2 regions of the Streptomyces sp. NPDC007907 genome follow, and region 2 is predicted to be linked to the other one. Evidence: predicted binding sites of a transcription regulator. Region 2 holds the regulator's gene; the other holds the start of a gene.
The links. Region 2 encodes HrcA, which represses chaperone genes, less so after heat shock. Its sites were predicted from a motif close to TTNGCACTCNGNNNNNCNGAGTGCNAA; they were not measured.
Positions count from the first base shown of each region.

Region 1: groES (co-chaperone GroES) is a predicted target of HrcA. The motif match lies at 1,745-1,771, and genes of this name have one in related genera.

Region 1 is NZ_JBIBKR010000001.1:1,005,280-1,010,890, forward strand. It holds gene groL (chaperonin GroEL) at 1-1,220, opposite strand, end outside; gene groES (co-chaperone GroES) at 1,337-1,645, opposite strand; gene ACFZDI_RS04555 (polysaccharide deacetylase family protein) at 1,815-2,564, opposite strand; gene ACFZDI_RS04560 (polysaccharide deacetylase family protein) at 2,561-3,496, opposite strand; gene ACFZDI_RS04565 (class I SAM-dependent methyltransferase) at 3,668-4,828, shown strand; gene ACFZDI_RS04570 (DUF6596 domain-containing protein) at 4,832-5,611, opposite strand, start outside.
Region 2 is NZ_JBIBKR010000004.1:553,649-559,259, forward strand. It holds gene ACFZDI_RS18790 (SpoIIE family protein phosphatase) at 1-47, shown strand, start outside; gene hemW (radical SAM family heme chaperone HemW) at 75-1,307, shown strand; gene ACFZDI_RS18800 (DUF3097 domain-containing protein) at 1,480-2,283, opposite strand; gene ACFZDI_RS18805 (MBL fold metallo-hydrolase) at 2,315-3,046, opposite strand; gene hrcA (heat-inducible transcriptional repressor HrcA) at 3,218-4,234, shown strand; gene dnaJ (molecular chaperone DnaJ) at 4,234-5,370, shown strand.

The DNA.
Region 1 (5,611 bases), on a different contig from region 2:
ACCGCGGCGCGGGTCGCGGAGATGGCGTCCTCCAGACGGTGCTTGCGCTCCTTGAGCTCGACCTCGGTGGCGGCACCCACGCGGATGACGCACACGCCGCCGGCCAGCTTCGCGAGGCGCTCCTGGAGCTTCTCGCGGTCCCAGTCGGAGTCGGTGGTCTCGATCTCGGCCTTGATCTGGGCAACGCGGCCGTGCACGTCGTCCTTCTTGCCGGCGCCGTCGACGATGGTGGTGTCGTCCTTGGTGACGGTGACGCGGCGGGCGGAGCCGAGGACGTCCAGGCCGACCTGGTCGAGCTTGAGGCCGACCTCCTCGGAGACGACCGTGGCGCCGGTGAGGACGGCCATGTCCTGCAGCATCGCCTTGCGGCGGTCGCCGAAGCCGGGGGCCTTCACCGCGACGGCGTTGAAGGTGCCACGGATCTTGTTCACGACGAGGGTCGACAGGGCCTCGCCCTCGACGTCCTCGGCGATGATCAGCAGCGGCTTGGAGGCGTTGGCCTGGATGACCTTCTCCAGCAGCGGCAGCAGGTCCGCGATGGCGGAGATCTTGCCCTGCGTGATGAGGATGTACGGGTCGTCCAGGACGGCTTCCATGCGCTCCTGGTCCGTCACGAAGTACGGCGACAGGTAGCCCTTGTCGAAGGCCATGCCCTCGGTGAAGTCCAGCTCCAGACCGAAGGTGTTGGACTCCTCGACGGTGATGACACCGTCCTTGCCGACCTTGTCCATGGCCTCGGCGATGAGCTCGCCGACCTGCTGGTCCTGGGCGGACAGCGCGGCGACGGCGGCGATGTCGGACTTCTCGTCGATCGGGCGGGCCGTGGCGAGCAGGTCCTCGGACACAGCGGCGACGGCGGCGTCGATGCCCTTCTTCAGGGCGGCCGGGGAGGCACCGGCGGCGACGTTCTTCAGGCCCTCGCGCACGAGCGCCTGGGCGAGCACGGTCGCGGTGGTCGTACCGTCACCCGCGATGTCGTTGGTCTTGGTCGCCACCTCCTTGACCAGCTGGGCACCGAGGTTCTCGTACGGGTCCTCGACCTCGACCTCACGGGCGATGGTCACACCGTCGTTGGTGATGGTGGGAGCGCCGAACTTCTTGTCGATGACGACGTTGCGGCCCTTGGGGCCGATCGTCACCTTGACCGTGTCGGCAAGCTTGTTGACGCCGCGCTCGAGGGCGCGACGGGCGTCCTCGTCGAACTTCAGGATCTTCGCCATGGGAGCGTGAGCCCTCTTCCGGAATCTGGGATATACGGCACTGCGCCCCGGGCGCCCGGCTTATTGGCGATCGCGGGGGCCAGGGGCGCAGTTCAAAGCAAGGTGCTTGGGGTGAATTACTTCTCGACGATCGCGAGCACGTCGCGGGCCGAGAGGACGAGGTACTCCTCGCCGTTGTACTTCACCTCGGTGCCGCCGTACTTGCTGTAGAGCACGACGTCGCCGACGGAGACGTCGAGCGGAAGACGGTTGCCGTCCTCGAAGCGGCCCGGGCCCACGGCCAGGACGACGCCCTCCTGGGGCTTCTCCTTGGCGGTGTCCGGGATGACCAGGCCAGAGGCGGTGGTCTGCTCGGCGTCGAGCGGCTGGACCACGATGCGGTCCTCGAGCGGCTTGATGGCAACCTTGGAGCTGGTGGTCGTCACGATCCGACCTCCCCCTTCGGAGATCTCACGGGGTTAACTGTCTGAGGTGGCGACCAGGTGGATCCGTCGTCGCGGGTGCCGGACCTGCCCGTCGCTGTGTTGGCACTCTCCTAGGGGGAGTGCCAGAGCCGAGACTATGACTGCGATTAGCACTCGGTCAAGCGGACTGCTAATTGCCGACGGCGCGTCGGACAGATGCCCTCTCCAGGTGGTCCTCCAGCCGCCCCACCCGCAGCCCCCGTTCCCCGATCTCCCGCAGCAGACGCCCGGTCCGTTCCGTGAGGGTCGGGGACCCGGTCTCGCCGGACGGCACCGAGACGATGTCACCGGCCCGCAGACCGCGCGCGCCCCGGGTGTACGTCAGTTCGCCGTCGGCACCCAGGGACGCGCGCCACAGGACGACCGCGGTGATGCCGCAGTCGGCGGCGGCGCGCAGGGTCGTGGTGTCGTAGGTGCCGTAGGGCGGACGGAAGAGCCGGGGGGTGACCCCGAAGCGGGAGCGGAGTTTGTGCTGCTGGCCGCAGATCTCGGCGCGCTGCCCGGCGTAGGGCAGGCCGCGCAGGGCGGCGTGGTCGAGGGTGTGGTTCTGCAGGGACGCGCCGACCGCGCGCAGCCGGGCGAAGTGGCCGTAGCCGGGCCCCACGACGCTGTCGGTGAGGAACATGCTGACCGGGAGCCGCCGTTCGCGGACGAGGCCGATGAAGCGGGGGTCGCGTTCGGCACCGTCGTCGTAGGTGAGGAAGACGACGGGCTCGCGGGTGGGGACGTGGTCCACGACGGGCGGCAGCCCGCGGGTGTCGCCCACCGCGCGGGGCGGGTCCTGCGCCCGGCCGTCGGCGGCGCCGGGCCGCTCCCCCGCGCCCCCGGCGCAGCCGGTCAGCAGGGCCGCGCAGAGCACGGCGGCGGCCGTCCGCCTCACAGGTAGTCCTCCAGCCGCGCGACCGTGTAGCCCTGGGCCGTGACCTTGTTCAGGAAACGGCGGACCATGTCGGCCATCGTGCCCTTCCACTGGTCGCGCCCGCGGAAGTGCGTGAGGACGATGTCGCCCGGGCGCAGCCTGCGGCCCCCGTCGCGGTACTCCCAGTGGTCGGCGAAGACCTCCTCGTTCCACAGGGGCACGTACGCGATGCCGCAGTCCTTGGCGGCGCGCAGGGTCGACCGGTCGTAGCTGCCGTAGGGCGGGCGGAAGAGTGTGGGGCGTGCGCCGAAGCGCCTCTCCATGTAGCGCTGCATGCCGCAGATCTCGCGCTTCTGCGCCTGGTACGACATGCCTCGCAGGTTGGGGTGGTACAGCGTGTGGTTGTGCAGCGCCACGCCCCCGGACTGCATCCTCCGGAAGTAGCCGGGGTCGTCCTTGACCAGGTAGCCGCTGAGGAAGGCGCTGTACGGCACGTCGAGGTCGCTCATCATCCGCAGGAACGCGGGGTCCTTCTCGGCCCCGTCGTCGATGGTGAGGAAGACGACCTTGTCGCTGGTGGGGATCCTCGTGAAGACGGGCGGCAGGCCCAGCTCCCGGTGGCCTTCCACCTCGAAGCCCTTGCGGGTGGTGATCCTCGGCTTGGTCGCGGGGGCGGGCGGTGCGGCCGACGGGGCCCTGCGCAGGTCCCAGCGGCGTGCGGCGGCGACCCGGGCGGCGTGCGCGGCGCGCAGTCTGGTGGCGTAGGAGTCGAGCGCGCGGGCCGGGGGCGCGTCGAGGGGCTGCTGGCCGCCGGCCGGGGTGACCTGGTCGCCTCCGTCCTGCGTGCAGCCGGAGGCGATGGCGGCGAGGACGAGCACGGCGAGGGCGATCCGTGCGCCGGCGGGCGCCCGCCCAGATGCCCGGCTTTTATCGTTTTGTACGACTGCTCGCATGATGCCGGATCCTCGCAGCCCCCTCCCGGCGATCCCGCCCGACACCGCGACCGACGCCCGACCATCCACCGACTGGCCCACACACCGACCGGGCACCGGGAGCGGGCCCCCTGCGCATGGGCAGCGCCCGACCGGTCCCCACCCTCTTCCGCCGTGGCCGACAATGATCCGGTGAACGACCTCGACCTCCTCCTCACCCCCGAAGGCAGCGCCCTCCTCGACGAGGTGCGGGACACCGACCCGGCGCGGGAGCTGGCCGTCGCGACCCGGCTGCGCCGCGAGCATCCCGCCGAGCTGGTGTCGGCGGCGCTCGGCCAGGCACGGCTGCGGCAGCGGGCGGTGGCGAAGTTCGGGGCGGAGGACGCGGGCCGGATGTTCTTCACGCCGAACGGGGTCGAGCAGTCGACGCGGGCGAGCGTGGCGGCCTACCGGGCCCGGCGGATGGCCGCGTCGGGCATCACCTCGGTCGCCGACCTGTGCTGCGGCATCGGCGGTGACGCGATCGCGCTGGCCCGTGCCGGAATCCGGGTCCTGGCCGTCGACCGGGACCCGCAGACGGCCGCCGCGGCCCGGGCCAACGCCGAGGCGCTGGGCCTGGCCGGCCTGGTCGAGGTGCGCGAGGCGGACGTCACGGAGGTGGACACGGCCGGATTCGACGCCGTGTTCGTCGACCCCGCCCGGCGCGGCGGCCGGGGCCGGATCTTCGACCCCGAGGCGTACTCGCCGCCCCTGTCCTGGGCGGTCTCCGCCGCCCGCCGGGCGCCCCACGCCGCGCTGAAGATCGCCCCCGGCGTCCCGCACGAGGCGGTCCCCGAGGACGCCGAGGCCGAGTGGATCTCCGACGGCGGAGACGTCAAGGAGGCCGTGCTGTGGTTCGGCACGGAGCCGGGGGCGGTCCGGGCGACCCTCCTGCCCGGCCCCCGCAGCCTGCTCTCCCGCGGCCTGCCCGACCCGGACGTGCGCCCGCCCGGCCGCTACCTCTACGAGCCCGACGGCGCGGTCATCCGGGCCCACCTGGTCGCCGAGGTGGCCGACCAGGTCGACGGCGGCCTGCTCGACGCGACCATCGCGTACGTCACGGCCGACGCCCTGCGCCCGACCCCGTACGCCACGGCCTACGAGATCACCGATCACCTGCCCTTCAACGTCAAGAAACTGAAGGCCCTCCTGCGGGAGCGGCAGGTCGGCACGCTGACCGTGAAGAAGCGCGGGTCGGCGGTCGAGCCGGAGGAGCTCCGCAGGAAGGTCAAGCCGCAGGGCCCGCACGCGGCGACGGTGTTCCTGACCCGGGTCGCGGGAGCCCCGGCGATGCTCATCGGGCACCCCGCCTGACCTTCAGGACGGTTCGGCCGCCCTCCGCAGCAGCAGGTCCCGTTCCCGCTCGTTGCGGGTGAGCGACGCCGCCCGTTCGAACTCCGCCCGGGCCTCCTCCGTACGGCCGAGACGAGCCAGGAGGTCGCCGCGGACGCTGGGCAGCAGGTGGTAGCCGCGCAGGGCGGGATCACCGGCCAGGGCGTCGACGAGGGCGAGGGCCGGTGCCGGGCCCTCCGACATCGAGACCGCCACCGCGCGGTTCAGCTCCACGACCGGCGAGGGGGAACGGGCGGCCAGGAGGCCGTAGAGGGTGGCGATGCGGGCCCAGTCGGTCTCCTCGTAGGTGTACGCGTGCGCGTGGCAGGCGGCGATGGCCGCTTGCAGGGTGTACGGGCCCAGGGCGCCGGAAGAGGTGGCCTCGGCCCGGCCCAGCGCGGCGAAGCCGCGGGCGATGAGCATGCGGTTCCAGCGGGAGCGGTTCTGGTCCTTCAGCAGGACCGGCTCACCGGAGGGGCCGGTCCGGGCCGCCGTCCGGGAGGCCTGGAGCTCCAGCAGCGCGGTGAGGCCGTGCACCTCGGGCTCCTTCGGCATCAGGGCCGAGAGCACCCGGGCCAGGCGCAGGGCGTCCTCGCACAGGGACGGGCGCAGCCAGTCGTCGCCCGCCGTGGCGGCGTACCCCTCGTTGAAGATGAGGTAGATGACGTCGAGGACCGAACCCAGCCGGGCGTCGCGGTCGGGGCCGTGGGGCACCTCGAAGGCGACGTTCTTCGTCGCGAGGGTGCGTTTGGCACGGACGACGCG
Region 2 (5,611 bases):
GGCCCCCGGCGGACGATCTGGCGCTGCTGGTGCTCCAGGCGGACTGACCGCCCGGGTGCTGGACAATGGAGGGCATGCCTTCCGCACTCCCCGACGGCGAGCCCGTCCCCGACGACGGGGCGCTGCCCGCGTCCGCCCTCGCCGGGGCCGCCGACCGTCCGCTCGGGTTCTACCTGCACGTCCCGTACTGCGCGACCCGCTGCGGCTACTGCGACTTCAACACGTACACCGCGACGGAGCTGCGCTCCAGCGGGGGCGTGCTGGCCTCCCGCGACAACTACGCCGAGACGCTCGTCGACGAGATCCGGCTGGCGCGCAAGGTGCTGGGGGACGACCCGCGGCCGGTGCGGACCGTGTTCGTGGGCGGCGGCACGCCCACCCTGCTGGACGCCGGTGACCTGGTACGGATGCTCCGGGCCGTGCGGGACGAGTTCGGGCTGGCGGAGGACGCCGAGGTCACGACGGAGGCGAACCCGGAGTCGGTGGACCCGGCGTATCTGGCGACCCTGCGCGAGGGCGGGTTCAACCGGATCTCCTTCGGGATGCAGAGCGCGCGGCAGCACGTGCTGAGGATCCTGGACCGGACGCACACGCCCGGCCGCCCAGAGGCCTGCGTGGCGGAGGCCCGGGAGGCGGGCTTCGAGCATGTGAACCTCGACCTGATCTACGGCACGCCGGGGGAGTCCGACGACGACTGGCGGGCCTCGCTGGACGCGGTGCTGGGCGCCGGGCCGGACCACGTCAGCGCGTACGCCCTGATCGTCGAGGAAGGGACGCAGCTGGCCCGTCGGATCCGCCGGGGCGAGGTGCCGATGACCGACGACGACGTCCACGCCGACCGGTACCTGATCGCGGACGAGGTTCTCTCCGGCGCGGGCTTCGAGTGGTACGAGGTGTCGAACTGGGCGACCTCGGCGGCCGGGCGGTGTCTGCACAACGAGCTGTACTGGCGGGGGGCCGACTGGTGGGGGGCCGGGCCCGGGGCGCACAGTCACGTGGGCGGGGTGCGGTGGTGGAACGTGAAGCATCCGGGGGCGTACGCGGCTGCGCTGGCTGCCGGGAGGTCGCCGGGGGCCGGGCGTGAGGTGCTGAGCGAAGAAGATCGGAGGGTGGAGCGGATTCTGCTGGAGTTGCGGCTTCGGGAGGGGGTGCCGTTGTCCCTGCTGAGGTCGCAGGGGCTGGCTGCCTCGCACAAGGCCTTGTCGGAGGGGTTGCTTCAGGAGGAGCCCTACGAGGAGGGGCGGGCGGTGCTGACCTTGCGGGGGCGGTTGCTGGCGGACGGGGTTGTCCGGGACCTCGTGGACTGAGGTGCTGGGCGTTGGTGCAGGGGGCGGGGGGTTGCGCAGCCCGGCGTAGCGGGGTGCCGCTGCGCCCACCCTCCCCCAAGCCGGCTTCGCTCCAGCAAGGGGTACCCCATCGCCCCCGAGCGGCGCGCATGCCCGCAGCTGGGGTGGCGCGCAGGCCCGCAGCCGGGTGCGGCTACGGCGCTGTCACGAAGTCGATCAGCTCCTCGACCCTGCCCAGGAGTTCCGGCTCCAGGTCCTTGTACGACTGGACCCCCGACAGGATCCGCTGCCAGGCGGCGCCGGTGTTCTCCGGCCAGCCGAGAGCCCTGCACACGCCCGTCTTCCAGTCCTGGCCGCGCGGCACCCGGGGCCAGGCCTCGATGCCGAGGGACGACGGTTTCACGGCCTCCCAGATGTCGATGTAGGGGTGGCCGACGACCAGCGCGTGTGCGCTCTCCACCGACTGGGCGATGTGCCACTCCTTGCTGCCCGGGACCAGGTGGTCGACCAGGACGCCGAGGCGGGCGTCGGGGCCGGGGGCGAAGGAGTCGACGATCGACGGGAGGTCGTCGACGCCCTCCAGGTACTCCACGACCACGCCCTCGATGCGCAGGTCGTCGCCCCACACCTTCTCGACCAGCTCGGCGTCGTGGCGGCCCTCGACGTAGATGCGGCCGGCGCGGGCCACCCGGGCACGTGCGCCGGGAACGGCGACCGATCCCGAGGCCGTGCGGGTGGGACGCGCGGGGCCGCCCGACGACGGCCGCACCAGGGTCACCACCCTGCCCTCCAGCAGGAAACCGCGCGGCTCCATCGGGAACACCCGGTGCTTGCCGAAGCGGTCCTCCAGCGTCACCGTGCCCGCCTCGCAGCGGATCACCGCACCGCAGAAGCCGGTCCCCGGCTCCTCCACGACCAGGCCCGGCTCCGCCGCGACCTCGGGCACCGGCTTCGGCTTCTTCCACGGCGGGGTCAGATCGGCGGAGTACTGGCGCATTCGCATGACGATAGGAGAAGGCGGACGGCGATCACTGCGACACGCCGAAACGCACCGCCAGGGCGTCCCGTTGTGCCCGCACGAACGCCGCGTCCACCAGCGCTCCGTGACCGGGCACGTACACCGCGTCCTCACCGCCCAGGCCGAGCAGCCGGTCCAGGGCGGCCGGCCACTGCGAGGGCACCGCGTCCCGGCCCGCCTGCGGCTCCCCGGACTCCTCGACCAGGTCGCCGCAGAACACCACCTCCGGGTCCCCGGGCACCAGCACCGCCAGGTCGTGCGCGGTGTGACCCGGGCCGACGTTCGCCAGCAGCACCTGCCGGCCGCCGCCCAGGTCGAGCGTCCACTCGCCGGAGACCAGGTGGCCGGGCGCGGCCAGCCGCTGCGCCGCCTCCTCGGCCGTCTCGGCCGCCAGGCCGTTGCGCACCGCGTCCGCCCGCATCTCCTCGCGGTCCCGCACCCGGGTCAGCACCGCGTCCACGCCCACCGCGCCGAACACCTCCACGTCCGTGAGCGCCGCGGCACCGAAGACGTGGTCGAAGTGCGGATGGGTCAGCGCGAGATGTGTCACACGGTGACCCGCGAGTGCCCGCGCCTGCTCGCGCACCTTCGCGCCCTCGGCGAGGCTCGACCCCGGGTCGATCACGAGGGCCGCGTCCTCGCCGACGACCAGCCCCGCGGTGCAGTCCCACACCGGCAGCCGGCACCGCCCCACCCCCGCGGCCACGCGCTCCCACCCCAGGTCTTCCCAAGTCACCGTCATACGGCGACGCTAGCGGTGGGCCCCGCTCGGGGCACGGCGCCGCACGACCAGCCTTGCCGGGGGTGTACCCCACCGCCGTACACTGGGCCGGGGAATGCTGGCACTCGCACGCGCAGAGTGCCAGGCCGGACCGGCAGGGCAAGCAGGCGGAGACATCTGGAGGTGTGCGCGATGCTCAGTGAACGCAGGCTTCAGGTGCTGCGCGCCATCGTCCAGGACTACGTCGGCACCGAGGAGCCGGTGGGCTCCAAGGCCCTCACCGAGCGGCACAACCTCGGCGTCTCCCCGGCCACCGTCCGCAACGACATGGCGGCCCTCGAGGACGAGGGGTACATCGCCCAGCCGCACACCAGTGCCGGGCGCATCCCCACGGACAAGGGCTACCGGCTGTTCGTCGACAAGCTCGCCGGTGTCAAGCCGATGACCGCGCCCGAGCGGCGCGCGATCCAGAACTTCCTCGAGGGTGCCGTCGACCTCGACGACGTCGTGGCGCGTACGGTACGGCTGCTCGCGCAGCTCACGCGTCAGGTCGCCGTCGTGCAGTACCCGTCGCTGACCCGCTCGACCGTGCGGCACGTGGAGTTGCTCTCCCTCGCGCCCGCGCGCGTGATGCTCGTGCTGATCACGGACACCGGGCGGGTCGAGCAGCGGGTGGTCGACTGCCCGGCGCCCTTCGGCGAGGCCTCGCTGGCGGATCTGCGCGCGCGGCTCAACAGCCGTGTGGCGAACCGCCGTTTCGCGGATGTGCCGGGTCTGGTGGAGGATCTCCCGGAGGCGTTCGAGCACGAGGACCGGGGTACCGTCTCTACGGTGCTCTCCACGCTTCTGGAGACGCTCGTCGAGCAGAACGAGGAGCGGCTGATGATCGGCGGCACCGCCAATCTGACCCGCTTCGGTCATGACTTTCCCCTCACGATCCGGCCGGTGCTGGAGGCGCTCGAGGAGCAGGTCGTGCTCCTCAAGCTGCTCGGCGAGGCGAAGGATCCGGGCGTGACCGTACGGATCGGTCACGAGAACGCCCACGAAGGACTCAACTCCACGTCCGTCGTGTCGGTCGGCTACGGTTCGGGCGGCGAGGCAGTCGCCAAGCTCGGCGTGGTCGGACCGACCCGCATGGACTACCCGGGAACGATGGGAGCGGTACGCGCAGTGGCACGGTACGTCGGACAGATCCTGGCGGAGTCGTAGTGGCCACGGACTACTACGCCGTACTCGGCGTGCGCCGCGACGCGTCGCAGGAAGAGATCAAGAAGGCCTTCCGGCGGCTCGCGCGCGAGCTGCACCCGGACGTCAACCCCGATCCGAAGACCCAGGAGCGGTTCAAGGAGATCAACGCCGCTTACGAGGTGCTGTCGGATCCGCAGAAGAAGCAGGTCTACGACCTCGGCGGCGACCCGCTCTCGCAGGCCGGCGGCGGTGGCGCGGGCGGCTTCGGAGCCGGTGGTTTCGGGAACTTCTCGGACATCATGGACGCGTTCTTCGGCACGGCGTCGCAGCGCGGACCGCGCTCGCGCACCCGCCGCGGCCAGGACGCCATGATCCGTATCGAGGTCGAGCTCGACGAGGCGGCCTTCGGTACGACCAAGGACATCCAGGTCGACACGGCCGTCGTCTGCAACACCTGCAACGGTGAGGGCGCGGCGCCGGGCACCTCCGCCCAGACGTGCGACATGTGCCGCGGCCGCGGTGAGGTCTCGCAGGTGACCCGGTCCTTCCTGGGCCAGGTCATGACGTCCCGCCCCTGCCCGCAGTGCCAGGGCTTCGGCACGGTCGTCCCGACCCCGTGCCCGGAGTGCGCGGGCGACGGCCGGGTCCGCTCCCGCCGCACGCTCACGGTCAAGATCCCGGCCGGTGTCGACAACGGCACGCGCATCCAGCTCGCCGGCGAGGGCGAGGTCGGCCCCGGCGGTGGTCCGGCCGGTGACCTCTACGTCGAGATCCACGAGCTGCCGCACAGTACGTTCCAGCGGCGCGGCGACGACCTGCACTGCACGGTGACGATCCCCATGACGGCGGCGGCCCTCGGCACGAAGGTGCCGCTGGAGACGCTCGACGGCATGGAGGAGGTCGACATCCGCCCGGGCACCCAGTCCGGCCAGTCGATCCCGCTGCACGGCCGGGGCGTCACGCACCTGCGCGGCGGCGGACGCGGCGACCTCATCGTCCACGTCGAGGTCCAGACCCCGACCAAGCTCGACCCCGAGCAGGAGCGCCTGCTGCGCGAACTCTCCAAACTCCGCGGCGAGGAACGCCCCACCGGGCAGTTCCAGCCGGGGCAGCAGGGGCTGTTCTCGCGGCTGAAGGATGCGTTCAACGGTCGCTGACGCGAGTGGTCGGGCCGCTGCCGGGGTCCGGGGGTCGTCCCCCGGGCAGGCACGGTCAGCCGGGGCAGCAGGGGTTGTTCTCGCGGTTGAAGGATGCGTTCAACGGTCGCTGACGCGAGTGGTCGGGCCGCTGCTGGGGGTCCGGGGGTCGTCCCCCGGGCAGGCACGGTCAGCCGGGGCAGCAGGGGCTGTTCTCGCGGTTGAAGGATGCGTTCAACGGTCGCTGACGCGAGTGGTCGGG